Regions from separate parts of the Desulfosporomusa polytropa genome, predicted to be linked through region 3. Evidence: riboswitches for the same ligand, from Rfam matches in the RefSeq annotation. Region 3 holds a riboswitch; each other region holds the start of a gene.
What was found. A riboswitch is a leader RNA that binds a small molecule or an ion and turns the genes downstream of it on or off. The one in region 3 is predicted to bind cyclic di-GMP.

Region 1: another riboswitch for cyclic di-GMP. It lies ahead of ACZ449_RS02655 (hypothetical protein); the one in region 3 lies ahead of ACZ449_RS14190 (FIST N-terminal domain-containing protein).
Region 2: another riboswitch for cyclic di-GMP. It lies ahead of ACZ449_RS11665 (STAS domain-containing protein); the one in region 3 lies ahead of ACZ449_RS14190 (FIST N-terminal domain-containing protein).
Region 4: another riboswitch for cyclic di-GMP. It lies ahead of ACZ449_RS22160 (sigma-70 family RNA polymerase sigma factor); the one in region 3 lies ahead of ACZ449_RS14190 (FIST N-terminal domain-containing protein).

Annotation. Positions count from the first base shown of each region.
Region 1 covers NZ_AP042400.1:222,850-230,230, reverse strand. The annotation lists gene ACZ449_RS02655 (hypothetical protein) at 1-2,980, opposite strand, end outside; cyclic di-GMP riboswitch class I at 3,167-3,252, opposite strand; gene ACZ449_RS02650 (IS1634 family transposase) at 3,450-5,198, shown strand; gene ACZ449_RS02645 (metal-dependent hydrolase) at 5,372-5,893, opposite strand; gene ACZ449_RS02640 (nucleotide sugar dehydrogenase) at 5,972-7,216, opposite strand; gene ACZ449_RS02635 (D-glucuronyl C5-epimerase family protein) at 7,290-7,381, opposite strand, start outside.
Region 2 covers NZ_AP042400.1:2,095,426-2,102,806, reverse strand. The annotation lists gene ACZ449_RS11710 (CoA-disulfide reductase) at 1-2,265, shown strand, start outside; gene ACZ449_RS11705 (HD-GYP domain-containing protein) at 2,433-2,984, shown strand; gene ACZ449_RS11700 (hypothetical protein) at 3,144-3,290, opposite strand; gene ACZ449_RS11695 (hypothetical protein) at 3,473-3,640, shown strand; gene ACZ449_RS11690 (redoxin domain-containing protein) at 3,707-4,177, opposite strand; tRNA gene ACZ449_RS11685 (tRNA-Leu) at 4,419-4,503, shown strand; tRNA gene ACZ449_RS11680 (tRNA-Pro) at 4,600-4,676, shown strand; tRNA gene ACZ449_RS11675 (tRNA-Val) at 4,729-4,805, shown strand; gene ACZ449_RS11670 (hypothetical protein) at 4,964-5,239, shown strand; cyclic di-GMP riboswitch class I at 5,498-5,582, shown strand; gene ACZ449_RS11665 (STAS domain-containing protein) at 5,679-5,987, shown strand; gene ACZ449_RS11660 (diguanylate cyclase) at 5,977-6,885, shown strand; gene ACZ449_RS11655 (ATP-binding protein) at 7,055-7,381, opposite strand, start outside.
Region 3 covers NZ_AP042400.1:2,622,772-2,630,152, reverse strand. The annotation lists gene ACZ449_RS14210 (OPT family oligopeptide transporter) at 1-339, shown strand, start outside; gene ACZ449_RS14205 (transposase) at 679-1,452, shown strand; gene ACZ449_RS14200 (FIST N-terminal domain-containing protein) at 1,532-4,144, shown strand; gene ACZ449_RS14195 (hypothetical protein) at 4,233-4,427, shown strand; cyclic di-GMP riboswitch class I at 4,449-4,535, shown strand; gene ACZ449_RS14190 (FIST N-terminal domain-containing protein) at 4,632-7,202, shown strand.
Region 4 covers NZ_AP042400.1:4,352,124-4,359,504, reverse strand. The annotation lists gene dnaB (replicative DNA helicase) at 24-1,358, shown strand; cyclic di-GMP riboswitch class I at 1,572-1,657, shown strand; gene ACZ449_RS22160 (sigma-70 family RNA polymerase sigma factor) at 1,899-2,552, shown strand; gene ACZ449_RS22155 (sigma 54-interacting transcriptional regulator) at 2,712-4,817, shown strand; gene dhaK (dihydroxyacetone kinase subunit DhaK) at 5,038-6,036, shown strand; gene dhaL (dihydroxyacetone kinase subunit DhaL) at 6,076-6,684, shown strand; gene dhaM (dihydroxyacetone kinase phosphoryl donor subunit DhaM) at 6,687-7,079, shown strand; gene ACZ449_RS22135 (HPr family phosphocarrier protein) at 7,118-7,381, shown strand, end outside.

The DNA.
Region 1 (7,381 bases), 2.4 Mb from region 3:
GATACACCCCGGCTTCCAGATTATAATCAAAATCCTTATAGCGTGCCTTTGCGATATAAGTTGATTTTGTATCTTCGGTTTCCCCATAGCTAAGTGTATATTTTATCGGATCGCCAAAATCAACGCTAATGCCAGTTAAGCCGCTATCATAGATATTTCCTTCTGCCATAAGGTAGCCAAAATTGCCTGCCTTCACCGTAGATGCGCCTACTTTTCCTTTCACGTACAGGTGGGAAAGCTCAAACTTATTATCATAGTTTTTTATATCCTTTTTGCCTTCCAGCATACCATACAGCTGCCAATTATTATTGATTCTAGTGTCAGCACCAAGATAAAGCCGGAGTCCTGATGCATCTTTATCCCATTTCGTAGAATCACCGCTATTCGCCGCGTAATGATAGCGAATTTCACCGTCAACATTTATCTTATTGTTTTTATGTTTGCTGCTATTACCAACCTGCATCAAATCATCAATCAGCCTATTATATGTAGCTGGGTCAACATAGCCTGGAGCATTTGCGGCTGGACTAGCAGCAACGTTGTTGTTCGAACTAGACAATGTTTGGGGCTCAATCTTATCACTTTTTTTCACAGTTGTTGATTTTCCATCGGCAGTGATTTTATCTATACGATTTACCACTTTTGTTGTAAGTTGTGCAAATTGCGCTTTAGCTTTTTTCATATCTAAGTTTTGATCATTGATTATGGCTGATGTAAGCTGCGCCATCTCGTAAGTAAAATCATTTCTTTGTTCGCTAGGTATCAGCGGCATTGTTTTGGCTGTAATGGTAGAAATAGCATAGGTAAATTCAATTTTAAAAGTCTCCGCATTGGTAACAGGTGCAGATAAGAATTTCGTGGCAATTTGTGCCATTTCATAAGCAAATTCATCCTTGGATAGTTCTGTATTGCCTTTTGCTGCTGTAGCAGCATAGTTAACCGGCGCATCTGGGCCTTTTAATTCATTTATAGTATATGATGATGCCGGATTTTCCGGAGACGTCGCTGCCCTTAAAACTCTCGGTTGTGTTTCTTGGCTCGCTTTCCCCTCTTCACTCCCTGGCGCAAGAGCTGCAACGGCCTTACTCTTTCCATACTTACTCGTAATTGTATCTAGCGCCTGGCGAGACTTCGAATGATCACCCAACGCGATGGCGGTACGCGCCATACCCGATAATCCATCCAGTTCACCTTCCGGTTGGGAAGCTAACAATTGGTATTGCTTATAGGCTGCACGGTTGTGATTTTTCTTAACTAAAACTTCGGCATATTGCCGACGATAAGCCGGATTTGGATACTTGCTTAGCACTAATTCAAACAGTGATTTCCCGTCAATATACTTATCTGTATTAATAAGAGTTACAGCATCCGCTATCGCAGCATCTGCATTAGTTGGTGCTTTGTCGAGTAATTGACCGTAATAGCTAAGTCCTTCGGCTGTACGCCCATTTAACATTAACTGGAAAGCCAACATCCGTCGACTAGCATCATCACTCGGCTGCTTCCCGGCAAGATAGCTATATACTTTCAAAGCTTTTCCCTGTTTTCCGAGGCGAAGATAGCTTTCGGCCAGCGACCTAAGTCCAGGAATTGGTGCCTCTGTATAAGTAGGCCATAACCGTTCTCCTTCTCGCACTGCCAGTTCAGGCTGAGAGCTTTTGCCAAGCGCTACTATATAGTCGCTGGCAAGCGAACCTTCAACAGGCATTGTTTTCGTATAATTAACTAAAATTGAAGCAGCCTTTTGGTCTTGGCCGCTATTCATATAAGCAATGGCCAAATTATGCTCCAACTTAGTCAACTGATCAGCCTTGTCCGGACTTTCTGGTATCAGTCTACGCGCCCGTTCCAAATCCCGAGCCGCTTGTCTGTAATCTTTTATCTGCAGACTCAACATACCACGGCTGAAATACACCTCATAATCGTTAGGATTCATGGTTAATAGGTGCTCATAATAGGACTGAGCAGCGATAGTATTACCACAGAGTACATTCATTTCCCCTGCCCGCAAGAGTGCGTCTCTCTCACCACGAGTAATTGCTGGTTGCAGTACCGCCAAGGCCTTATCATACTCTTTCAACTGAAAATATGCAGTACTAACGCTTCGAGTTACAGCAGAAGGCATCAATGTACCAGAATGTTGTTCAAATAAATTGACAGCCTGTTCATTCTGACCTGCCTGTTGCAGGATAGTAATATAATCAGAAAGAGCCGATTTGTCTTGCGTATCTGCCTTAACAAGACGAGCCATAATATCTAGTGACTGTTGATATTGGGCATTTTGAGCCATCTGCACAGCTTGAGTATGCAATAACTTCCGCTCATTTTCAGTAGAAACAGCCGACTGTTCAACAGTAGCTGATGGCACCTGCCCTACTACAGGGACATCGTCCGCCAACCGATATGTACGCAGGCTTCTCTGATACCATTGAGAATAATGTTGCTTGTCCGAACTATTCTCTATGACCATCTGAAATAATGCTTTTCCACCGCCTATATTGCCCATTGACAAGAGTGCCACTGCGTCTTCTGCCGCACCTGCAAGCATTCCCTGATTTTCTAGCAATACCTGACGATACATAGGTAATCCCTTGTCCAGTTGACCGGCATACAGTAATGTATAAGCCAAGCCCGCTCGATACCTGTGATTTTGCGGACTGTGAGCAATGAGTAACTCAAAACTGGTTTTAGCTAATCGTACCCGACCTGTCCGAATATAGCATTCAGCCACACAATATAAAACTCTATCAGGCATAGCTTCTAACCGTGGCCATGCTGCGTTAGCTGTCTCTATAACCTCCTCATAACGACAATCATCAAACAAAGAGACAACAGCCTCTTCCTCTGCCACAGAAGTATGTACACGAACAGAGTATTCACGACCTGCATCAGGTACTACGGCTGCCGCCGCTTCACCCGTATTATGCTGTGTGGCCATAAATGCCGAAACAACAGCCAGCCAAAACCGTCGATCTTTCAATATGTTACACCTCATTTTTCATGTAAAAGATGTATTAATCACATAATCGCTTGCATTTGTTAAAATATTATACCATGCTAGCCAGGAGCCAAAATTAAAGATTACTTAAAGAATTCATCCAGGGAAAGTTAACCTTTCCATCTAGAAAATAAAAACACCTGGTAACACTCACAAAAAAATACTTGCAAGAGCAACCAGGCAGTCATAAGCATCACGCCGTTAGACCCACGGCTTTGCGTCACCGCTTTTCAACGGGTATGCCAATTTCTTTAATTGTCAATTATATTTTACCGATAAACCTATACCTTGTCAATTTGTATTTACTTAGTACCCGGGAGTTTGACACTTGTATAAACAAAAAATGCCCTTGAAGCCTTGAAATAGGCTTATTTTTTTGTCAAATTTTTCTTTTGATTATCGAGTAATATCTAATAATGTGTTATAATATAGGTGACAGGAGGTATTCGTTATGCATTTGAGTATTGTTCAGTCCAAAAATTCTAAATCTCTATATGTCATTCGTTCTACTTATAAAAACGGTCGCAATTCTTCTGAACGAGTGGAAAAGCTCGGCACCTATACTGAATTATTAGAAAAACTAAACGGCCAAGATCCTATCGCGTGGGCCAAAACCTATATTGATGAGCTCAACAAAAAGGAAAAAGCCGGCAAACGCGAAGTAAGTATCTCATTTTCTCCAGCAAAACACATCGGGAAAAATCAGCAAGTCCTTTTTAACGGCGGATATCTTTTTTTGCAAGTTATCTACTATGCTTTAGGTCTTGATTCGATCTCGAAAGCCATTTCGAAAAAACATAAATTTGCCTTTGATCTTAATTCCATTCTTTCTAATTTGCTATATGCCCGAATTCTTTTTCCCGCCTCCAAACTTGCCACCATGCAAATTGCACAAAAATTCCTTGAACCTCCTTCCTTTGAAATTCAACATATTTATAGGGCTCTTGGCATTATTTCCGAAGAAAGCGATTTCATTCAATCCCAACTATATAAAAATAGCCGCCGCACCCTCGATAGAAATACTCACATCCTCTACTATGATTGCACAAATTATTTCTTTGAAATCGAACAGGAGTCCGGTCTTAGACAATATGGTATGTCTAAAGAACACCGACCGAACCCGATTGTTCAAATGGGCCTCTTTATGGATGGTGACGGCATCCCGCTGGCATTCAATATTTCCAAAGGCAACACCAATGAACAAGTGACTCTGACTCCGTTAGAGCAAAAACTTCTGAAAGACTTTGAACTATCTAAGCTTGTTGTTTGCACCGATGCCGGTCTTGCTTCCAACGCAAACAGAAGATTTAACGATAAAAAAAATCGAGCCTTCATTACCACTCAGTCGATAAAAAAGTTAAAGAAACCTTTACTGCAGTGGGCTCTTGCAAAATCAGGATGGTTTATTCCAGGCACTGACGGTACTTTTGATCTCACAAAACTCGATACAGACGATACCCTTTATAAGGCCTATAAAAATACCACTTTTTTCAAAGAACGCTGGATAAAAGAAAATGACTTAGAACAACGCCTGATTGTTACTTTTTCTTTGAAATACAGGGATTATCAAAGAAAAATACGCAGCTCCCAGTTAGAACGTGCCATGAAGCTTGTTCAAAAAAATCCGCAGAAAATCGGTAAATGCCATTCAAATGACTTCAAACGCTTTATCGCGAAAAAAAGTATCACTCCCGATGGTGAAATCGCTGCAAAAAACTTGTATAGCATCGACGCAGAACTCATCCTAAAAGAAGAAATGTTTGATGGATATTATGGTATCTGTACTAATCTGGAAGATGATGCACAATCCATCATACATACAAATCATCAACGTTGGGAAATTGAAGAAAGCTTTCGCATTATGAAAACAGAATTTCAGGCACGCCCCGTTTATTTGAGCCGCGATGACCGCATTCACGCTCATTTTACAACATGCTTTTTAGCACTGACTCTGTATCGCCTTTTAGAGAAGATCCTCGACGAACGCTTCTCTTGCCACAGAATTATAGATGGCCTGCGCAATTTCAATTTTTATAAAGTCGCTTCCGAAGGCTATATGCCTACCTATGTCAGCGATGACTTTACAGATCTACTTCATGAAAAATTTCAATTCCATACAGACCGACAAATTATTCCAACTCAAGAAATGAAAAAAATTTTTAAAGCCACTAAAAACGAAAAAACATTACTCAAAAAGTAAGAAAATACGAAGTGCCTAGAACCCTTTATTTTCAAGGGTTCTAGGCACTTTTTTCTCTTGCAAGTGTCAAACTCGGGATATTTTACCGATAAACCTATACCTTGTCAATTTGTATTTACTTAGTACCCTCCTGGCGTGTTCATAGAAAATAAGCTACTTTCTTTACAGGAGATCTAGAGCTTGCCTTTTCGAAGAAATTCAAGAATTTTACCGCCCAGAGCAACTTTCATGAAAAAGTATAACAGGATCAGCACGCTGATGTTATCAAGTAGATCTCTTTGTTTTATCTTATACCAGCCCAATTGAATTGTTCCCAACCAAGCTTCATCTATGGGTTTGGAAAACTGCCAACCTTCAAGCGGCCAATAGAAAATGCTTGGGTGAATCCACATCACATCAAACACATCATGCAACAATGTCCCGATAAAAACTGGAACTAGCCATTCATTTTTGTTCCAAAGCCATTGCATAGCCGTGAGAATTCCAATAAACCCTAAAAAAATCAAAGAATGACCAATAGCACGACTCTCATACGTAAAACTGCTTTCAAGCAACTTAAACACAGATTTGTCGATCAGATCCGGCAATAACGAAGAGACAATTACTATTCGATAATCAATCTGCCGAAGGTGCAAACCCGTTTCCAGCACTTTCACTGCGGCAGTCGTAAATCCGACATGGGATAGTGGTAACATTCTTCCTCCCGTTTTCACTTTCAAATACTACGATTTCATATTTTTGCTGAAAATTAGCTTACTCCAGTATTCACCGGTTCAGCTATTTTGATTGTTTTTTCCGAGCACCTTAATACTAAATCCAGCATCTTTCCACTTACTATGATTTAAGCAATTTCGAGTGTCCAATAATTGCTTGTTCCGCATGAGAAGCCCCAATTCATCAGCTGAAAGATATTTAAACTCTTTATGATCTGCTAACAACAAAATCAAATCAGATGCTACGAAAGCATCTTCCAGATTTGACAATTCAAATTCATAATCTTTTACATATGGATCATATATACCTACATCTATATTTGCTTGTTTAAGTTCGCGGATGACTTTAGTAGCAGGGCTTTCTCTTATGTCGTCCACATTCCCTTTGTAAGTAACCCCCAATACTGTTATTTTGGGTTTTACTACTTGATCCAGCATTTTTTTTACTAATCCGACAACAAAATTCGGCATCCCATCATTTATTTCCCGGCTTAACCGTATTAATTTCGCATTGTTGGATTTTTCAACGATAAACCATGGATCTACTGCCAGACAATGGCCACCGACTCCTGGACCCGGTTGGTGTATATTCACTCGCGGATGCATGTTTGCCAATTTAATTATTTCCAACGCATCCAAATCTAAATCATAGGCTATTCGGCAAACCTCGTTTGCCAGTGCAATATTGACATCGCGAAACGTATTCTCCATTAATTTAGCCATTTCTGCTGATGTAGCATCCGTAATTAATAAGTTCCCTTGTACTACTTTTTCATATATTTCCCTTGCTTGATAGGATGACTTGTCATTTATTCCGCCAATAATACGATCATTACTAACGAATTCGTGCAGGATGTTTCCAGGCAGCACCCTTTCCGGGCAATGCGCCAGATAAATTTCTTCACCGATTTCAAATCCGCTTTTTTGCAAAATAGGAACTAGAATATCTTCCGTGGTACGCGGTGAAACTGTTGATTCCAAAATTACCAAATTTCCTTTTTGCAAGAATGGCAGTATTGACTCAGTAGCATGCATGACATACGTTAAGTCTGCCGAATTATCATCTTTTAACGGGGTAGGAACAGCAATAATAAAAACATCAGCTTGCTCGGGCACTTGCCTCACGATCATGTTTCCGGATTGGATTGCCGCACATACAACAGTTTTTAACCCAGGCTCGTTAATATGAATCTGTCCTTTACTCAGTACATCAACAATCTTGGAATCAACGTCTACGCCAACAACATGAAATCCATTAGTAGCAAAAACGCTTGCGGTCGGAAGTCCAATGTATCCTAAGCCCAAAACGCAAATCCTAGTCGTAGAAACTCCCCCTTACAATTAGTGTAACATCCAATATGCACATCTCGAAAAATTTCTAGCGTACAATTATAATTTTTTCAGTCTGTTTTTCGGTTATCTTTTGATACGCTTTTATGATGAACGCCTTGCAGCAGTTTAGCTTATTTC
Region 2 (7,381 bases), 530 kb from region 3:
CAAGAACGATTTAATATTGATGTGCGAATTCATAGTGAAGTAACTAAACTTAATCCTGACCGAAAAACGGTAACAGTGAACAGTAAAGAACGAGGCATCTATGAAGAATCCTATGACTATCTAGTATTATCACCGGGAGCTAAAGCGATTAGACCACCCATTCCAGGAATTGATAGCGATAAAATTTTTACTTTAAGAAATATTCCGGATACCGACATTATTAAAAGTTTTGTTGATCAACAGGGAGTCAAGCAGGCTGTCGTTATTGGCGGCGGCTTTATCGGTGTGGAGATGGCGGAAAACCTAAAAGACCGGGGGCTAGAAGTAACCATCGTAGAAGCGGCGCCTCATATCTTGCCACCCTTTGATACTGATATGGCAGTTGTTGTTGAAAAGGAATTAGCGGATAATGGCGTAAGGCTATTACTAAATGACGGTGTAAAGTCCTTTGAAGAGAAAGTCAGTAATATCGAAATAGTATTAAACAGTGGTAAATCACTTACTGCTGATGTGGTTATTCTAGCTATCGGAGTAACACCAGACACTGGGTTTCTCAAGGACAGTGGTATTAAATTAGGTGATAGAGGACACATCATTGTTAACGATAAATTGGAAACTTCTTGCCCAGGTGTTTATGCCGTAGGCGATGCAATTGAAGTTGTCGACTTTGTAACGAAACAAAAGGTGGCAATTCCTTTGGCCGGTCCAGCTAACAAGCAAGGAAGAATTGCTGCCGATAATATTGCAGGACTAACTTCCACTTATAAAGGTACGCAGGGAACCTCTATACTCAAGGTTTTCAGTCTAACAGCCGCAAGTACAGGTAGTAACGAAAGAACACTTAAACGACTAAATATTCCCTACAAGGTAATCTTCGTGCATCCTGTATCCCATGCCTCCTACTATCCGGGCGCATTGCCTTTGTCGCTAAAGCTTATTTTTAATGAGACAGGTATCATTTTGGGTGCGCAGGCAGTTGGCTCTGACGGCGTAGATAAACGTATTGACGTAATTGCTACTGTAATTCGACTTAACGGAAAAGTATCGGATTTGACAGAACTTGAACTTTGTTATGCACCGCCGTTTTCTTCGGCCAAAGACCCTGTGAATATGGCCGGATATGTAGCAGAAAATGTTTTGGCAGGCCGTGTAGAAACATTTACCTACGAAGAACTGGACAATTACGATAAAGAGAGTACACAATTACTGGATGTAAGAAGTGAACTTGAATTCCAAAATGGCCACCTGGAAGGAGCCGTTAACATCTCTGTAGATAATCTAAGAAAAGAATTAGACAAACTAGATAAAAATAAACCGATCTTAGCTTACTGCCAGGTAGGTTTGCGGGGATATATCGCTTCTAGAATTTTAACCCAACATGGATTTAACGTTAAAAATATGACCGGCGGCTATAAATCGGTTTCTGCATTGCGCTTCAAACCAGGTACTACCACTGGTGACTTTGAAAATAAATTAGTTGTAGATCCAGATACACAGCGTATCAAAGAAGAGAACTTACAAACAAAAGAGTATGATAAATTCTTGGATGCGTGCGGTCTAAGCTGCCCAGGCCCTTTAATGCAGGTTAAAGCATCTCTTGACGAAATGAGCAACAATCAAATCCTTAAAGTAGTTGCTTCCGATCCTGGGTTCTATGAAGATATTAAAGCTTGGTGTCAGCGAACTAATAATGAGTTATTAGATGTGAAGAAAGAGGGGAATACCATTGTAGCATTTGTAAAAAAAAATAGTGATGCCAGGCATATAAATAAGCCAGTTGACAACTTGCCAGTCAAAGACAACAAAACCATAGTTGTATTCAGTGGAGAACTTGACAAAGCTATGGCTGCCTTTATCATAGCCAACGGCGCCGCTTCGATGGGGAAAAAGGTAACTATGTTTTTCACCTTCTGGGGTTTAAATATTTTAAGAAAAACCGAACATGTTCCTGTAAAGAAAGGGTTTATCGATAAAATGTTTGGTCTAATGATGCCCAAGGGCAGTAAAGAGCTAAAACTCTCCAATATGCATATGATGGGGATGGGGAGTAAAATGATGCGAATGGTGATGAAAAACAAGAACGTGAGTTCACTTGAAGACCTTATTAAAGCGGCGCAAGACTCAGGGATAGAGATAGTTGCTTGCCAAATGTCCATGGATGTTATGGGGTTACATCCAGAAGAACTACTTGACGGTGTTAAGTTTGGTGGTGTTGGTTATTATCTTAATGAAGCAGAAGATTCCAATGTAAATTTATTTTTATAAGCGTCAGTTTCTTAGAAAAATAGTGCAATATGCATTGTACCAAATAAAGGGAACACAACTGAAAATTGTGTTCCCTTTATTTTTTGGCGCGAATATTATATGGTACCAACTTTTCTGAAATCCCTTTTAATACCCGGTTCACCCGGTTCCATAAGGTGGTTGCATATATGATGATTGGTAATGCCACGATATCGTTTGAAACACAAGGACCTTCTAATCAATCATCCATTAATACTCATGCAGTTCATGTTGAAAAAATTGCGTTATTGTTTGGTAAAGCTATAGGATTAAGGGCTCAAGCTCTATCAATTTTGAGTTGGGGCTGTTTTTTGCATGATGCTGGAAAAATTTATCTTCCCCAGTCATATTTTGAACAGGCTATCCTGTCGCCTGATGATTATGAAGAGATAAAAAGACACCCTGGGCTTGGATATATTGCCCTGAGGAATATCGATTTTAATAAAGATGCATTGGAAATTGTGCTTTATCATCATGAAAGATATGACGGAACAGGCTATCCATTTGGTCTTAAAGGGGAAGAAATTCCGTTAGCCGCCAGGATATGTGCTCTTGCAGATTCCTTTGAGGTGATGTTTTGGGGACGTAATTATCAAAGGTATAAGACTTATCCGGAGATAATTGCTGATATCTCTGCAAATTGTGGTACACAATTTGATCCGGAACTAGCCGATAGATTTATAAAATTTTTAGACCGGTAGTAGTAATTCAAACTTACCTTGGTAAAAGGGATATGAAACTAATTTTATGGAGAAGAGTAAATAAAAACATTTGAAATGCATAAACGGCGACTATTAGTCGCCGCTATGCATTAAAGAAGGATACAAATAGGGAGAAGGCGATTGATCTATTTAAGAACGTTACCGTTTGCCGCCGCAGCCACCACCGCAATCTTTTTCATTACGGCGTTCTTCTACGTTAGCTAACTCCCGGGCGAATTCGAGGTTCTTGTGGTTCCTCTCATTACGGCGCTGTTCGTTATTTTCATTCCGGTTTTCGTTTTTCATAGAATCACCTCCAATAATATTTTACCCTTATGAAGGACAATAATAACTGGTAAATTCAGAAAATTATCATGAATTTAATCTTATTATTGGGGCAATTGTTATCATTCCTTATCAACAAAGACTAAAGTTACCAGGGCCGAAAAGCTCGATATTGGAAATACTATCGTAGGAGGTGTTTTAATATGGGTAATATTTACGACGACAACTCGAAGTCAGCTCACGGTCCAAATGGTCTAGAGCAACGGCAGCAGGGACCCTACGGAGGTAAGGAAGCCGATCATCTTAGCAATAAAGACGCTGGACAAGTTTATCCGCAAAAGAAAGATATAAAAGCACGGCCAAAACAGTAGGCAAAAGGCAAGAGATCGTCCAGAATCAAGGAATGGTCTCTTGCTTTTTGCCTGTCTTTAAGAAATCTATTTACTGGTAGTACTTGACAATACGTCTAAAACCTCATTAATGTCAGGCAACTGTGAGGAAGGGTAAACTTTTATCCAGCTTACTTTGCCGTTTTCATCGATAACGATGTTAGCCCGTTCGGAATAGCCATCTTGCTCACGAAATATTCCATAATCCATGGCGACCTTGCCATGTGGCCAAAAGTCGGCTAGAATGCGTACCATCTTTAACTGTATAGCCTCAGCCCACAGTTTTTTGCAGGGTGTGGGGTCAACACTAAAGCCCATGGGTACAGTGTTGAGGTTTTGGAAGGCCTGATAGTTAGTTTCAAGAGCGCGCATTTGATCGGTACAGACAGGTGTCCAAGCCAAAGGATGCCAAGAAAGAAGTACTTTTTTGCCGCGATAGTTTGTTAGAGTAACGTATTGTTCGTTGTTATCAGTCAAAGTAAAGTTTGGCGCCTCATCGCCAACGGTAATAAGTTTCATAACGCAACCCCTTTTTTGATTTAGTTACTTGTAGCATACCCTAAAATGCAGGATTGCTATGTGTAAGTTCTAAACGGCATGGCTCTGCTCAGGACGGCCGACGTTCAGTTTGAGGTAGGGCTGCCGGTCACAAGGAGTCAACTACTTTTCGATTCAGGCCCTACTAAGAAAAATGATTGAAATTATCGTAATACCAGTTGACAATAATGAAAACAACTGGTATAGTAATAATTCCGAGGACGCGGGAGTGGCGGAACTGGCAGACGCACTAGACTTAGGATCTAGCGCCGTGAGGCGTGCAGGTTCAATTCCTGTCTCCCGCACCATAAGCAGCGAACCAAGTTTTTAGAAGCGATAGCGACGCGAAACCTTGAGTGAATCGCTTAGTTCTGAGCGGTAGCGAAGAACATCCTATAACACGTCGGGGCGTGGCTCAGTTTGGTAGAGTACCTGGCTTGGGACCAGGGGGTCGCAGGTTCGAATCCTGCCGCTCCGACCAATACAACTATTGATAAGATACTATTATACTGATCTGAATAATAAATTCATATGGGGTTATAGCTCAGTTGGTTAGAGCGCTTCGTTGACATCGAAGAGGTCGGCGGTTCGAGTCCGTTTAACCCCACCAGTGCAAACCAGAATACCATACCAAATAAAGCCATCACATCGTGACAGCTTTATTCCCCGGCCCCGGCTGGGGATTTTTTAGTTTATGGCGGAGGGGGGGGGCAAGCTCTCGTAACTAAGCGCTATACCTGGTCATAAACTAAACTGAGGTGAAATGAAATGTCCGAATTTGAAAATATCGGAGCAAGTGAGCTTGGATTAATTTCTGCAGTTTTGGGTATAGCGTTAGCTTATGATAAAACACCCGGAGAACAAAACGTCCTGGGTAATTTTATTATTGGAATAGGTTGCATTATTTTAGTGATAGCTTCTCAGACTGAATATTTAAATAGTTTAAAAGAAAAACAAAATGTAAATGAGGATAGTTCAGAAATTAAAAAACAAATTGAGGATATGCAAAAGCAAATCAAAAATATTATGAGCAAGACGCAATAATATTAGGATTAGTTATTGATAAGAGCTATTTATTTCCGCTTTTTATAAGCTTGTCAACAACGGCAGAAGCTCAGACCACAGCAAATATGATTTGGGTGCAGGTGAAGAGTGGTGATGTGCAATGGCGTAGGGTGCAACAGGCAAAAATGATTTCGTGTATAAGCACTGTTAGTGATTATATATATAGTTTTAAAAAAATTACGCATAATTTTTTGTTCTAAGCAGGATTCTGAAGAGTTATGTAGAATAATGCAAAAAAAATAATATTGGCAAACCTCCTGAAAAGGCGGGACGCAAAGCCATGGGTCTAAAGATTTTAATCTAAGATTGCCAGGTTGCAGCATGAAGTTAGCTGAAACTGGCAATCTTTTATTATTTCTATGGGATATTCTTGTAAGTATAAACAGGTATTTTGTACTTATTCTTTGGGGGTGGATTGGTGAAAGAAAATTCTAACTATGTTGTGGTTACTATTGGTCCCGAATGTCTTGCCGTCAATGCTGATTGCGTTCGCGACAAAATCTACAGCTTTTTTACAGGTGAAGCTACAGCTATCTGTCTTGATTTTAATGATACTCTTTATATGGATGCTGCTGGTGTTGGAATTATTGCCGCAGTAGTCTTTGAAGGACGACGTAAAGGTGTCAACATATCAATGAGAGGAGCCACGGGTTCGGTACTGGATATGCTTACGTCAACGGGATTATATCGATTATCTTCGTGGAGTGAAAATAACTTTGGAGTGTGAAACGCAACGTATTTTAATTGTTGACGACACAAAATTAAGTAACCAAATCATGAAGGATATATTAGGTAATGATTACGATATTCTTGTTTCGACATCGGGTGAAGAAGCCTTAGTTTTAGCTGCTTCAGAGAGTATAGATCTTATATTGCTAGATGTTGAAATGCCAGGAATGGATGGTTATGAGGTATGCAGAAGATTAAAGAAAAATCCTTATACCAAAAACATCCCAGTTATTTTCGTTTCGGCTGCTAATGATGTTCAGCATGAAACAAAGGGACTCGAAATAGGGGCCATTGATTATATTATAAAACCTTCTAATCCCGCTATTATAAAGGCACGAGTAAAAAACCATTTGGAGCTTAAGAAATATAGGGATATACTAGAGCGAATATCTCTAATAGATGGATTAACCGGTATAGCTAACCGTCGCCATTTTGATCAGACACTAGAAAAAGAGTGGAGACGTGCATTACGTCATAGAGATATTTTATCACTAGCTTTAATTGACATAGATTTTTTTAAAAAATATAACGATTATTACGGACATCTCGCGGGAGATGAGTGTTTACAGAAAGTGGGCAGCATTCTAACCGAATCGTTAAAAAGAGCCAGCGATCTGGGAGCACGTTATGGCGGAGAAGAGTTTGTTATTCTTCTCCCTTCAACGGCCAAAGCTGGGGCGCTAACAGTTACGGAAAGAATACGCAGTAATGTAGAGGAGTTAAGAATTTCACATGAGATGTCAAAAGTGGCCAAACATGTTACTGTGAGCATTGGGGTGGCCGCCATAAGACCAGAATTAGATAAGGTTCCTTCGGAGTTGATCCGGCAAGCTGATTCTGCTTTATATCAGGCGAAAAATGCTGGGCGGAATAGAGTTTGCACCGGATCAGATTGAATATTTTGTGGGTGCTTGAGTCGGCTTTAATGTTCGCCTAGATTTTGGTTTAGGCGATTTTTCGTTACGAGATGGGGTTAAAATAAAGAGATCATTACACTATGAAGCATACACCATAGAGACCACAACAAGGTTAAATATATAAATTCCATTTCAAATTTGCTCCTTACTATTCCTTGTTGCTGGGTTTATTAAACTTCACAAAAAAGGTTGTTCCATTTATATCAGTTTTTACTTTTATTTTTGCATTATGCCGTTCTGCAATTCTGTAACAAACTGGTAATCCGAGACCAGTCCCATTATCTTTAGTAGTTAAAAAAGGAGTTCCTAACTTATCTAAAATATCTTTGGGAATTCCTTGCCCCGAATCTTTTACAGACAAAAATACTTGTTCCTCATCAAGGCCTGTTTTGATAACTATTGTGCCTTTAGATGACATTGCTTCTTCTGCATTTCGCACTAGATTCATCAGAAGCTGTCGTATTTCCTTCTTGTC
Region 3 (7,381 bases):
CTTATCATAGGTGCAGTCATGAGCTATTTGGTGTGTCGGTATCTACGTAATCGGGCAACGCAACAGAGTCCGAAAAACATTGAAGAAGATGTGGAAACTTGCAACCGCCATGGTGTACTGTTTGCGTCTGGTCTTATTGTTGGTGAAAGTATAATGGGGGTTATCATTGCCATTATCATTGTATTTTCAGTAACTGGCGGCGGCAGCGATTCGCCACTGGCACTCGTAGGCAAGGATTTTGGCGCCACAGCGGATTGGCTCGGAGTGATCGTTTTTATCGCAATGATTGCCATATTTGTTTATCGCATTGTTAGTGTAAAATCCACGAATCAACGATGATTTCGCCTGTAACCATGACGAGCTATAATTAATTTTTATTGATGAACTTGGCTCTGTATATAGGCAAAAGCCACCGATCAGATTTTACTATGACCGGTGGCTTGTTTTCGGAGGGGATCGCGGGGTCAGGCTGTGCGCCAAGCAAAGGGTGTATCATATAGCGGGTGGGAACCCCGCTGAATAAGGTTTAGCGAAACATTCATAGCGAGTCTTGGACGGTATGGGGTAACCCATGCGGTTAAGCGTAGACAGCGAGATAGCAAAAGCAAAGGGACGGTTCCTTTGCTTTTGGCTTTTTTTATGCTAAAATGAAGAAAAAAGATAACGGAGTGAAACCTGATGTCAAGGAGCGCAAGAAAGAAAAGTAGTAGCGGTATCTATCATGTCATAGTGAGAGGAATTAATCGGCAGGATATTTTTCACGAAGAGGAAGATTATACAAAGTATTTGGAAGTAATCAAACGCGCAAAAGATATTAGTAAATTTGAGATATACGGATATTGTTTAATGAGTAATCATGTTCATTTGCTGGTGTGTGAAAAAGCAGATAGTCTGGATTCAATTATGAAGCGCATAGGAGTAAGCTACGCTGGTTGGTATAATAGAAAACAGGAGCGGGTAGGACATTTATTTCAAGATCGGTATAAAAGCGAGCCTGTAGAAGATGAGACCTATTTGTTAAGTGTGTTAAGGTATATACATAACAATCCAGTAAAAGGAAAACTGGTTTTGAAAGCAGAAGAATATAAGTGGAGTAGTTATAGGGAATATAATGCAGTAACGTATCCTGATATGATTATAAACAAAAGATTTATACTAGGGATATTTGCAGAGAGTGAAGAAATAGCTTTACAAAAATGGCGAGAGTTCGAAAAACAAGATAATAATGAAAAATTTCTCGATGTAGAGGCTATGCAACAAAAAATAAGTGATGAACGCTTATATCAAGAAATACAAGCTATTTTGAATGGACAATCAGTTGGAGTGTTGCAATCAATGGAAAAATCCAGCCGGGATAAAATAATACGCCAAATAAAAAATATCGAGGGAGCAACACAGCGGCAAATAGCCAGGGTAGCAGGTATTAATCAGAGTCTTGTGTTTAAAGCATAGGAGCGGTGGAACCGTCCCCTCGCTTTCCTGAGACCACCTTTTGAAAATAGTCGTGCTGCAGAAACTTTAGGAGGATTGTATGAAAAAAGAAAATCAACAAGCAATTGAAGTTGGCTATGGAATGGCGAAAGATGCTTCTTCAGTTTCATGTGGTATAAAAGCAGCCCGGCAGGCAGTATTATCCATCCATGTACATGCTATTTCAGCGGTTTTGGTATTTGCTTCTGTAGTGTACAACCTGGACGAGGTGCTGCAAGGTATTCATAGTGTAGTGGGGGATGTACCTGTTTTTGGGGCTACGACCGCCGGAGAGATTTGCGATACAATTTATCAGGGGACTGTCAGCGTTGTCGTATTAGCTTCCCCTTATTTACGGGTGCACTGTGGTGTGGGCACGAATGTGTCAAATGATTGGCGGCGCGCTCTCAATGAAGCGATTGACTCGCCGAAGGTATGGCCTTTTTTTTATGACTCCCAATACAAAGAAAGAATACGGCGTAAAGGGAGCGACTATTTTGTTATGCTTTCTGCACCTGGCATAACCCGGAGCACCCGCTATCACGGTTTTGAAATATTAGAGGCTCTTAAAGAAAAAGCCGGAGGAGAGTTTCTGGTGATGGGGGGCGGGGCAACCGATGTATGTCTGGAGGAGAATCATGTTCTTTTTAATCAACAGGCCTATTCTGACAGCATCCTGCTGGTTGTGTTCGAAACCGAGCTTCAGTTCGGCATTTCCTTAAGCCACGGTTTTCAACCTGCTGACAAAAGGGCAATCGTTACTGCTGTGGAAGGTGATGAAGTATTGACCATCGACGGAGTGACGGCGGTGGATGTATATAGTCGGCTGATAGACATTCCCAAAGAAGAAATGACGAGGATTCATCCCGCCCATGCCCATGAGAATGGAGTCACAATTGGGATATCTGACCCTATGGGACAACATAGCGTGAATCTGGTAGACTCAATTACGTCTCGCGGTGGCATCCGCCTGAGCAGGCCGGTTTCAGAAGGAACAGTTTTAACCAGAATGAATCCCATTAAGGCCAGTCTTGTGCAAGCGGGAGCGGAAGGCATTCGCAAAGCCGCAATCCGGGGTGACATAACGGACATAGCCCTGTGTCTGCTCTGCTACTGTTCGTTTCGACCCAAAATACTAGGCAACCTGATTGAACAGGAATTTGCCGGCATGAGGGAGGTACTGGCAGGCAAGCCGTTAGTTGGTTTTTGCTGTTGCGGTGAAATCGGCGTTGCAGATGATGGTGTCAGTCGCTTTAATACCTCATCAATAGCTTGCCTCGTACTCGGCGGACAATTGTCGCGGAATGCACGCATTACTATCAAATACAATGAAGTACTTGAAAAAATGGAAGTACAGTCCAATATACTTGCACGGACGAACAAAGAGTTGTTGACAGAAATTGTTGAGCGCAAGAAAATTGAAGCGGCTTTGCGTAGTGAAATTTCCGAAAAGGAAAAACTTGAAGCGGCTTTGCGAGAAAGCGAAAAAAAGTTAAAAGACTTTGCTCAAGCTGTACCTGATATTAGCGTGATTATAGATGAGGATGGCCGGTATATTGAAGTATTTGACAGTGGTTATCAGCTGCTAAAGAGGCCTAAAGAAGAATTGAATGGATATACACTTCACCAGAGATTTCCGGCAGAAACCGCTGAAGCTATCCTAAGACAAATACGGCAGACTATTTCATCCGGGATGTCGCAGTGTTTTATTCATAAAGTGGCGGTTGGAGAAGAACAGCGGTTTTTCGAAGGCAGGACAGCGCCAATGAGTTACCTGACTGACGGCAAAAAGACAGTAGCCGCTGTAGCGATTGACGTTACGGAACGGTATAAAGCAGAGAGAATGATCGAGTTCGCTTATGAGCTGCGGCGCAAAAGTGATTTCATCAATGATATCATTACCGGGAATATAAAGGTTGATGAAAAGGCCAGCGATACTGCCCAAACTTTTGGGCTTGATTTTTCTCGTCCGCTGTTCTGCTGTTTACTAACGGTGAATAAACCTGCCCATTCAACAGCAGAAATTAGCAGTACTACCAATAATCAAATACTTAAAAATAATATTATTGAGTTGATAAGTCGCGATTCCGGTTATTTAGTCTGGGATTGCCGCGAAGGAATAGGTGTTCTATGCCAAACAAGGGAGAGTGACGATGCTTGGGGAAATAGCATGCAATTTGCTTTTCGCCTTCAGGAAAAGATCACCTGTTACGACTCTGATTTTACAGTAAGAATTGGTGTTAGTAATATGTACAGCGGAACTGATAGTATAAACAAAGGTTATCAGCAGGCCTGGAGTGCTATTGTCGCAATGCGATGCCAGCGTGAAGGCAATAAGGTAATCAATCATTTTCGTGACATAGGCATTGTTCAACTGCTGGCAAACATGGACGGCAAAAAACAGGTTATGGAATATATTCATGAAAAGCTTGGTAAGCTCATCGATTATGACCGTAAAAAAGGAACGCAGCTTTTGCTTACCCTTGAAGAGATTCTGCAAAGCAATAACTTGAAAGAGTCAGCGGGAAAAATGTATGTTCACTATAAGACAATGTTTTTTCGGAAACAGCGTATTGAGAAAATATTAGGGGTCTCTATTGATGCGTATGAGACAAAACTTGCTCTTGCGGCAGCAGTTAAACTGTATAAATTGAGTGATGATTTCGATAAATGAGTTGAAAAAAGCACAGGTCCTTATCCTGCGAGGATATAACCTGTGCTTTTTTGTTTCTAAAAAGTAGGTATTCGAGATAATCGAAATTATGGTAAAGATGACTTATAATGTAGGACAGCCGCCGGCTGGTCTTAGCGATACAATTCATGTATGGATTACGGCGAGAGACACGAAAAGCAATGAGACGTCGGTTATCTTCAAACTGATTATTGGCGCTGCAGTGAGCGACCAGGAAAACCTGCAGGCAGAAATTATGAAAATAAACTTACCGGGAAACAGGTAAGTTTATTCGGAGTTCGAATAAACTATATAGGGGCAAACTTGCCGAAAGGTAAGGACGCAAAGCTATGGGTCTAAAGATTTAGTGCTCTATGACTGCCAGGTTGCAACGATTTAGGTTTATTTCGTTATAGCGTGGCAGTCTTTTTTGTTTGTCCAATACATTCTTTTGAGAATAGCCATGATGCAGAAGCTTTAGGAGGATTGTATGAAGAAAGAGAATCAGCAAGCAATTGAAGTTGGCTATGGAATGGCTAAAGACACTTCTTCATTTTCTAGTGGCATGAAAGCAGCCAGGCAGGCAGTATCATTCATCCATGTGCATGCCGTTTCAGCAGTATTGGTATTTGCTTCTGTAGTTTACAATCTGGATGAGGTGCTGCAAGGCATTCATAGTGTAGTGGGGGAAGTGCCTGTTTTTGGGGCTACAACCGCCGGGGAGATTTGCAATGGGATGCATAAGGAAACTGTGGTGGTTGCAGCATTGGCTTCTCCATTTTTGCGGGTGCATTGTGGAATAGGGACAGATGAATCAAAGGATTGGCGGCGGGCTTTAAATGAAGCGGTAAAATTTCCGGCAGTACAACCTTTTTTTCATAATGCTTCTGAGTATAAGCGAGAAATGAGACGAAAAGGCAGGGAGGCCTTTATCATGCTTTTTTCGCCAGGCAATACGCGGCAAAGCAATGATCATAGCTTTGAAATTGTGGAAGCGATTAAGGAACGGTCCTTGGGGGAATTTCCCATTGTTGGTGGATCGCCGGCTGACGATTGGCGGATGGAACAGAATTATGTTCTATATGCACAGCAGGCTTATCCTGACAGTTTGCTACTGGTTGTTTTTGAGACAGAGCTCCAATTCGGAATTTCGTTGACGCATGGGTTTCGTCCGACTGAGATGTGGGCAACGGTGACGGCGGTTGATGGGTATGAAATTTTAACACTGGATGGGATTGCGGCGGCTGACGGTTACAGCAAATTAGTCGGGCTGTCCAGGGCAAATTTAGAAGGAAAGCATTTAACTTACACAACGGGTACTACTATTGGCATAGCCGATTCCATGGGCCAGTACAGTGTGAATATTGCCAGCTATTTTACAGAGCGCGGCGGAATTCGCGTAACTCAGCCGGTGTCTGTAGGAACTGTCTTTACCCGAATGGAGCCTGATCCAGATAGCATGGCGGGTGCCGGTGTAGAAGGCATGCGCCGGGCGAGCATACGGGGAGGAATCATGGAACCTGCGCTTGGCATAGCCTATTACTGTGCTTTACGACCCAAAATCATGGGTGATAAGTCCGAAAAAGAAGTTGCTGATATGACAAAAGTATTAGCAGGAAAACCGTTGGTCGGTTTTTGCAGTTTTGGTGAACAAGGAGTCGCTGATAATGGCGATAGCCGTCATAGTAATTCTGCGGTTGCCGGTCTGGTGCTTGGAAGCCAGTTATCGCAGACGGCCCGGATTGCCTTTGAAAATAATGAACTGCTGGCAGAAGTGGAAGTGCAGAAGGAAATGCTGGTGAAAACCAACGAGGCATTGCTAAAGGAAATTTCCGAACGTACAAAAATGGAAGCAGCCTTGCGGGAAAGTGAAGAGAAGATAAAAGACTTTGCTCAGGCGGTTCCTGACATTAGTGCGATTATGGACGAGGATGGTCTCTATATTGAAGTATTTGGTGATATTAACAAGTTATTAACAAGGCCTGGCGAAAAATTCAAAGGCTTTACGCTTCATCAAATATTTCCTGCTGAAGATGCTGACAATAAATTAAGTCAAGTACGGCAGACTATTTTATCCGGGACGCCGCAGTGTTTGCTCCATCAAGTGGAGATTGGAGGCGTAATGCGATTTGTTGAACGACGGACGGCACCGATGGGATATTTGGCTAATGGAAAAAGAACGGTAGCTGTTGTAGCCATTGACGTTACGGAGCGGTGGAAAGCCGAAAGAATGATCGAATTCGCTTATGAACTGCGGCGTAAAAGTGATTTCATCAATGATATCATTACCGGGACTATAAAGGTTGATGAAAAGGCCAGCGATACGGCCAAAAATTTTGGACTTGATTTTTCTCTTCCGCTGTTCTGCTGTTTACTAACGGTGAATAAACCTACCAAGTCAACAGCAGAAATTAGCGGCGACACGACTAATAATCAAATGCTTAAAAATAATATCATTGAGTTATTAAGCCGCGATTCACGTTATTTAGTCTGGGATTGCCGCGAAGGGATAGGTGTTCTAAGCCAAACAAGGGACATTGACGATGATTGGGAAGATAGCATGCAATTCGCTTTTAAGCTTCAAGAAAAAATTATCCGCTATGACCAGGGATTGGCGGTAAGAATTGGTGTTAGCAATATGCATACTGGGACTGATATAAATGAAGGTTATCGGCAGGCCTGGAGCGCTGTTGCCGCGGCGCGATGCCAGAGTGAAGAAAGTAAGGTAATCAATCATTTTCGTGACATAGGCATTGCGCAATTGTTGGCAAACATGGGCGGCAAAGAGCAGGCAATTGAATTTGTTCACGAAAAGCTTGGTAAGGTCATTGATTACGACCACAAAAAAGGAACGCAGCTTTTGCTTACCCTTGAAGAGATTCTACAAAGCAATAACCTGAAAGAAGCAGCAGAAAAAATGTATATTCACCATAAGACGATGGTTTTTCGGAAACAGCGTATTGAAAAAATAGTAGGGGTTTCCATTGATGAGTATGAGACAAAACTTGCTCTTGCGGCGGCAATCAAGTTGTATAAGATAAGTACTATCTTCAATAAATAAGTTTAAGCGCAGGTTGTTATCCTTCAAGGATATAACCTGTGCTTTTTTATTCCTAAAAATTGGGGTGCTTAGATAATGGAAATTGCTAGAAAAATGACATATAATATAAATAGTTGGAATATTTTGGTGATAAATGTCGATAAATACATATTAATCAGTATCGCTATAAACCTTAGCGT
Region 4 (7,381 bases), 1.7 Mb from region 3:
TTAATTAAGTGAGGAGAATTTACATGATTGACCGCGTTCCCCCTCAAAATGTGGAAGCTGAGCAGTCGGTGTTGGGCGCTATGATGATTGAACGCGAAGCCATTTCCAAGGTATCGGAAATCATAAGGCCAGAGGATTTTTACCGCGAGGCACATCGTCTGATTTATAATGCCATGATGGAATTGTTTAATAAAAATGAAGCTGTGGATTTGGTAACGGTTGTTGAGATATTGCGTCGAGATGACAAGCTGGAAGTTGTTGGTGGCATTTCTTATGTTTCCGCGCTGGCTAATAGTGTGCCGACTGCGGCAAATGTCATGTATCATGCCCGGATTGTGGAAGAAAAAGCGCTGTTAAGACATCTTATAACTACAGCTACCCATGTTGCTGGCATGGGCTATGAAGCCAATGAAGATGTAACTGTCATTATGGATAAGGCCGAGAAGATGATTCTGGAGGTAGCCAATCGCAAGGCTGGTCAGGAATTCGCTTCTATAAAAAATATTATTTTTGATGTATTTGACAGGGTTTCTGAACTGTATTCTTCTAAAGGCGGCATTACCGGGTTGTCTACTGGTTTTAAAGATCTGGATAAGCTGACCTCTGGCTTGCAGCCATCAGACCTTATTTTGATTGCCGCCCGTCCCAGTATGGGTAAAACCGCTTTTGTTCTTAATATTGCTCAGAATGTTGCGATTAAGGAAAAACAAGCGGTGGCCTTTTTTAGTCTAGAGATGTCCAAGGAGCAACTTGTGCAGCGGATGCTTTGTGCCGAGGCCCCTATTGATGCCCAGCGCCTGCGAATTGGAGAACTGGAAAACAATGACTGGGACAAGCTAGTAAGGGCCGCTGACCGTTTGGCTGCTGCACCAATCTTTATTGATGATACCGCCGGCATCACCGTTATGGAGATGCGTTCCAAAGCCCGTAGGCTCAAAATTGAACATGATCTCCAGCTTATCATCATCGATTACCTGCAGCTTATGCAAGGTAGTGCCGGCAGTTCCCGCAGCGAAAACCGTCAGCAGGAAATTTCCGAGATATCCCGATCGCTAAAAGCCCTAGCTCGCGAGCTCAAGGTGCCAGTTGTTGCCTTATCTCAGCTCAGTCGGGGTGTAGAGTCACGGCAGGTGAAAAAACCTATGCTCAGTGACCTCCGGGAATCTGGTTCCCTTGAGCAGGATGCTGACATCGTGGCTTTTCTCTATCGCGAGGACTACTATGATCCGGAGACTGAGCACAAGAACATCACCGATGTTATCATTGCTAAGCATCGTAATGGTCCGGTTGATAGTATTCAACTGTTCTTCCACAAACAATTTACCAAGTTTAGTGATTTATCCAGGATACCTGGGTAGTGTATTAATTCCGGTAGGATTAATGGCTTTTAAGGAGAGTTTATCTATTACGACCATCCTGGGATGGTCGTTTTGTTTGCTGGGTTTGGCGCTGATAAACTATAAAGCCTAAAGAAAATAACAAAAAAATAACAAAAATAAACAAAAATAACAACATCAAGGACGTAATTTCGACAGTAAACGATAAAGTCATTGTTTTATAATAGAATTAAAACAAATATTAAGTAAACTTGTCGAAAGGCAAGGACACAAAGCTATGGGTCTAAGGACGAATAGTCTATGATTGCCAAGCTGCCAACTAGCGTATGGTTGATTTTAGCGGCAGGCGTTAGTCTGCCTTCTTTGCTGCTCATTTCTAAGCATAATTTGGGTTAATACGTGGGTTGTAAAACTATACTGCAATTGCAGTAATGGCTGCCGTTATAGGAGAAACGACCATAATATTGGCGTAGTTATTGTGCTTGCTGGCAAAGAGAGCAACAAAGTGCTAAAAGCAATGCTTTTTATTGGGAAATAAAATGATGACAAGGGGTTGCTATAGTGCTGGAGGCATGCTTTTATAGTGATGGTAGTGTTAACAATGAAGAGTTTGAAAAAATTGTAAGACAATATCATAAGGTGATCTTGCGGTATGTTAAAACCTATTTCTTGCCTGGCGGGGATTATCGCGATATGTATCAATGGGGTTTAATTGGCTTATATAAAGCTGTGTGCAACTATGATAATCAGCGGGGTGAATCCTTTGGTCTAATCGCAGGGCTGAATATTCAAAGCACGATTAAATCGGCTGTAACTATGTATAATCGTAAAAAGCATTGTTTTCTTAATGAAGCTGTTTCCTTGCATGGCCTGCCGGAATCACCCGGCGTAAGTCTGGAGGCGGTATTTGTTGATGCCAGTCAACAGGATCCGGCTGATCTTATTGTCGAAGAAGAACTGGTAGAAAGTATTGAGGATGAGTTGAACCGTAGGTTGTCTCGCCTTGAAAAACAGGTTATTGATCTATATATTGCTGGTTATAAACAACGTGAAATTGCAAAAAAGTTAAACTTACAGGAAAAGGTTATTGATAATGCGATTCAAAGAGTTCGCGGCAAAATGTCGGTGCGACTGAAAAGCTGGGGCAGCTGCGCCTCTGTGCAGCTTAAGCAACCTTCGGTAACGGCAAATCTTGCGCAGGTGATAATGCGATAAAAGAACATAGTTTAAACCAGTGTAAAGCAGGCATACGCTTTTGATTAAGAGCGTATGCCTGTTTGTATTTCTGTGAGCAAACATAACTTTTTGGGGTTTGCTTTACACTGTCGCAGTGCAGTACAATGATTTTAGAATAGAGCAACGGGGTGAATGGTTGTGGATAGTAGCAAACAGGCAGTTATCGCCCATGAAAAGGGGTTGCATGCCCGGGTGGCAGCCATGATTGTCCAGAAGGCGCATGAACTGGAACGTAAATGGCAGGTTAAGCTGTACTTTCGCCGGTCTGACGGTCTGCCGGTGCGGGCTGTCAGTATGATGCCATTGGTAGCGCTCAGGGTTAAACAGGGTGATTTGCTATGGGTAGAGGCTATAGGTCAGTCGGCAGCAGCGGCAACTGAGGAGATGAAGGCCTTGCTCGAAAGCGATTTTCAGCAAGGTGATGCTATCCTAATGAGTCAGGTTGATACTTTGTTGCAAGATAATGCCGTTACAGCTGACCAGATATTTGTCAGTATGGCCAATGGGTTGATGGTTACTGATGAAAGCGATGTGATTACCGTCTTTAACCCAGCAGCTGAACGTATTTTGGGTATTACCGCTAACCAAGCCATTGGCAATAAAGCCCAGGTCGTTATTCCCGGCTCACGCTTACACATTGTTGCTCAGACCCGGCAGCCTGAAATCGGTTGTCGTCAGTTTATTGGCAATTTGGCAATTATCACCAACCGGACGCCAATTATTGCCGATGGTCAAGTGCGGGGAACCCTGGCTATTTTTGAAGATATATCAGTGCTAGAAGCTGTGACAGATGAACTTACAGCGGTAAAAGAGCTCAAAGAACGGTTGCAGTTAGTATTGGAGTCGGTGCAAGATGGTATTTGTGTAGTTGATAGAACCGGGTACATAACCTATGTTAATCCGGCCTATTTAGAGCTTGTTAGTCAGTCACGACAAGAATTAATTGGGCAGAATGTCCGGCAGCTATCTTCTGATGGCGCACGCAGCCGGGTGCTTACTACAGGTCAGCCAGTTATCGGCAGTCTTACTGCCAAACCGGGCGGGGTTACGTTGATCGCTAATGTTAGTCCGATTATTGTGGATGGTGAGATTACGGGAGCCGTATCTGTTGTGAAAAATGTCAGTGAAGTACATAAGCTGATGGATACACTTAATCATGTATCAGCCAAAGCAGAATATTTCGAGCAGGAGCTAAGGCGGACACACAAGCCGGGAACGGCTTTTCACAAATTCATTGGTCAAAGCGGCAAGGTGCGGGAAGCTTTGGCTATTGCCGCTAAAGCGGCAGGCAGCAGTGCCACGGTGTTAATTATTGGCGAGAGCGGTACTGGTAAAGAATTGGTTGCTGAGGGTATTCATTATGCCAGCCACCGCGCCGATGGTCCATTTATCAGAGTCAACTGTGCCGCTATTCCCGAAGGTTTATTAGAGAGTGAACTATTTGGCCATGAAAAAGGAGCATTTACCGGCGCTGTTCGCCAAAAACCGGGGAAGTTCAGCTTGGCCGATAAAGGGACAATTTTTCTTGACGAAATTGGTGAGATTAGCAAGAGTATGCAGGCTAAACTGTTGCGAGTGCTGCAACAACGGGAGTTTACCCGGGTTGGCGGAGAAACAGTTATTAAGGTGGATGTCCGGATCATTGCCGCCACCAATCGCGACTTGGGGCAGCTGGTGGCAGCGGGTGAGTTTCGGGAGGATTTGTATTACAGACTGCATGTTATCCCAATCCTTTTACCAACGCTCAGGGAGCGGGTGGCAGACATTCCGCTTTTGGTTGATTATTTTTTGCATAAGATTATTACAGATCAGGGTAAGAATATTAGAGGTATTGCCGGTGAAGCCCTTGCTGGTTTGATGGCTTACCGCTGGCCTGGTAATGTGCGGGAACTGGAGAATGTGATTGAGCGAATGGTAACATTGGCTGATGGTTTGTTGCTGACAGTTATCGACTTGCCGCTATACCTTCGCGGTCAGGGGGGCACGACTGCTGCCGCCGAGTCAACATTGGTGCTGCCGTTTAACCCTGATCAAACAGCTGTTTTGCCGTGGGTAGAATATGAAAAGCAAATTATAACGCTGGCTTTGGCTAGGTATGGCAGCTTCAATGCCGCAGGCAAGGCTTTGGGATTAACTCATAAGACAGTGGCAGCCAAGGCTCAAAAGTATGGAATTGACAAAGTAGTCTCTTGGGAAAATAAGAACAACATGGTAAAAAGTATCAACAATAATAAACCTAGTTGATACTTTTGTACAATGGTTGCTGGGAATGTAAGGTGGCTATATTGACATAATGAAAAAAGATAAACGCCAAGACTGCTATGCTGACACATGTAATGGCTGTAAGCTTGGTTCATCACGAGGCAGTACAACAGGGCGCGCTCTTTTTTGGTATGTTTCTTGCAATATTTATTAAAACAGACCGTACGACGGGACAGTAAAATTGGCGAGGAGGTTTTGATTAATGAAAAAGGTTATTAATAATGCCGAGCAAGTGGTAGAGGAAATGCTGCAAGGGCTGGTTTTGGCTCATCCCCAGTATGTTAAACGGGTGGAAGGGTTTGATGTACTGGTCCGTGCTAATTCACCAGTACAAGGGAAAGTGGGATTAGTATCTGGCGGCGGCAGTGGACATGAACCATCCCACGGCGGTTATGTCGGGCGCGGAATGCTAGATGGTGCGGTAGCCGGTGCGGTATTTACCTCGCCGACACCTGACCAGGTATATGAGGCTGTTAAAGCCGTTGATGGCGGTAAAGGGGTATTGCTGGTTATCAAAAATTATACTGGTGATATCATGAATTTTGAAATGGCCGCCGAAATGGCCGACGCTGACGGCGTTAAAGTGGCCAAGGTTGTTGTTAATGATGATGTAGCAGTAGAAAACAGTACTTGGACTACCGGGCGTCGTGGTATTGCCGGAACTGTGTTTGTACATAAGATTGCTGGTGCAAAAGCGGAGCAAGGCGCAGACTTGGCCGAAGTACAAAAAACCGCAGAAAAGGTTATTGCCAATGTGCGTTCCATGGGAATGGCATTATCGCCATGTACGGTGCCAGCGGCAGGTAAACCTAGTTTTACGCTGGCTGAGAACGAGGTTGAAATCGGTATGGGTATCCATGGTGAACCAGGTACTCATCGGGAGTCCATCCGGACAGCAGACGAGACAGCGGCACATTTACTCAATAAGATTTTGGGCGATATTGCGCTAAATGCTGGTGATGAAGTGGCGGTAATGGTCAATGGCTTAGGCGGTACACCACTCATGGAATTGTATGTAGTTAATCGCAAGGTAGCAGCCTTGCTTGCTGAGAAAAACATCAAGATTGCTAAGACCTATGTTGGCAATTATATGACTTCGCTGGAAATGGCCGGTTTCTCCATTACTGTACTGAAACTTGATAGTGAGCTCAAAGAGCTGTTATTTGCACCGGCAGACACCCCGGCATTGGTTCAATTCTAGAAGAGAGAAGGAATTCGAGTGGCAAATGGTATTGCGGCAATGGAAGCCCTGGCCGATGTAATAATAGCCAATAAGGAAAAACTTACTGAACTTGATGCCGCCATCGGTGATGCGGATCACGGAATTAATATGACGCGCGGCTTTGAAGCAGTACGCACCAAACTGGCTGCTGCCAAGCCTGAGGATATTGGCGGTTTGCTCAAGCTGGTTGGGATGACGCTGATATCAACAGTGGGCGGTGCCTCCGGGCCGCTTTATGGTACAGCCTTTATGCGGGCCGCTGCTGTTGCGCACGGGAAGACTGCGATAGACACTGATACAGCCGCACAAATACTTAATGCTGCCATTGGTGGGATTAAAGACCGGGGCAAAGCCGTTCGTGGTGAAAAGACTATGCTTGACGCGCTTGAGCCTGCATATGAGGCTTTCACCCAAGCCATGGCCAAGGGAGCGTCGCTGACAGACTGTCTGACATTGGCGACAGCCGCTGCCGCCAGTGGGGTTGAATACACGAAAACCATTATTGCGACAAAAGGGCGAGCCAGCTACCTGGGGGAACGCAGTATCGGCCACCAGGACCCGGGTGCGACCTCTTCATATCTCATGCTAGCAACACTTACCGCGTTTGCTAAAGAACAGGAGGCGTAAGCATGGTAGGAATAGTTGTAGTTTCGCATAGTGCCAAGGTGGCAGAAGGTATCTGCGAATTGGCTGGACAAATGGCGGCCCCAGGACAAAAGCTTATTGCCGCTGGCGGCATGGCTGACGGTGATATCGGCACAGATGCTTTTAAAATCCAGGCAGCGATTGAAGCCGCCAATACCGGTGATGGTGTTCTGGTTATGGTTGATTTAGGCAGTGCTGTCATCAGCGCTGAGCTGGCAGTCGATATGCTTGATGAGGAGTTAAAAAGCCGGATAGCTATCGCCGATGCCCCTATACTGGAAGGAACGGTAGCTGCTGCTGTTGATGCATCTATTGGTCAGTCCTTAGTAAGTGTGGCAGCTACCGCGGAAGGGGCTCGTGATCTGCGGAAACGGTAAGGGAAAGAATATACCCAGACTCAAGTGGAGGAATAGATATGACTAAAATAGAAGTGGTACTTACCAATGAGGCCGGGCTACATGCCAGACCAGCGGCACAATTTGTCCAAAAGGCAGCAGGGTTTAGCAGCAAGGTAACCATTCACTCTGGCGGTAAAACAGCCGATGCCAAGAGTATACTGGCAATTATGGGTCTGGGATTAGGTCAGGGGAGTAAAATAGAGTTAACTGCCGATGGCCCGGACGAAGGAGAATGTCTCGCTGCGCTAAGGGCGCTGGTTGAAGGCAATTTTAGCGAGGGT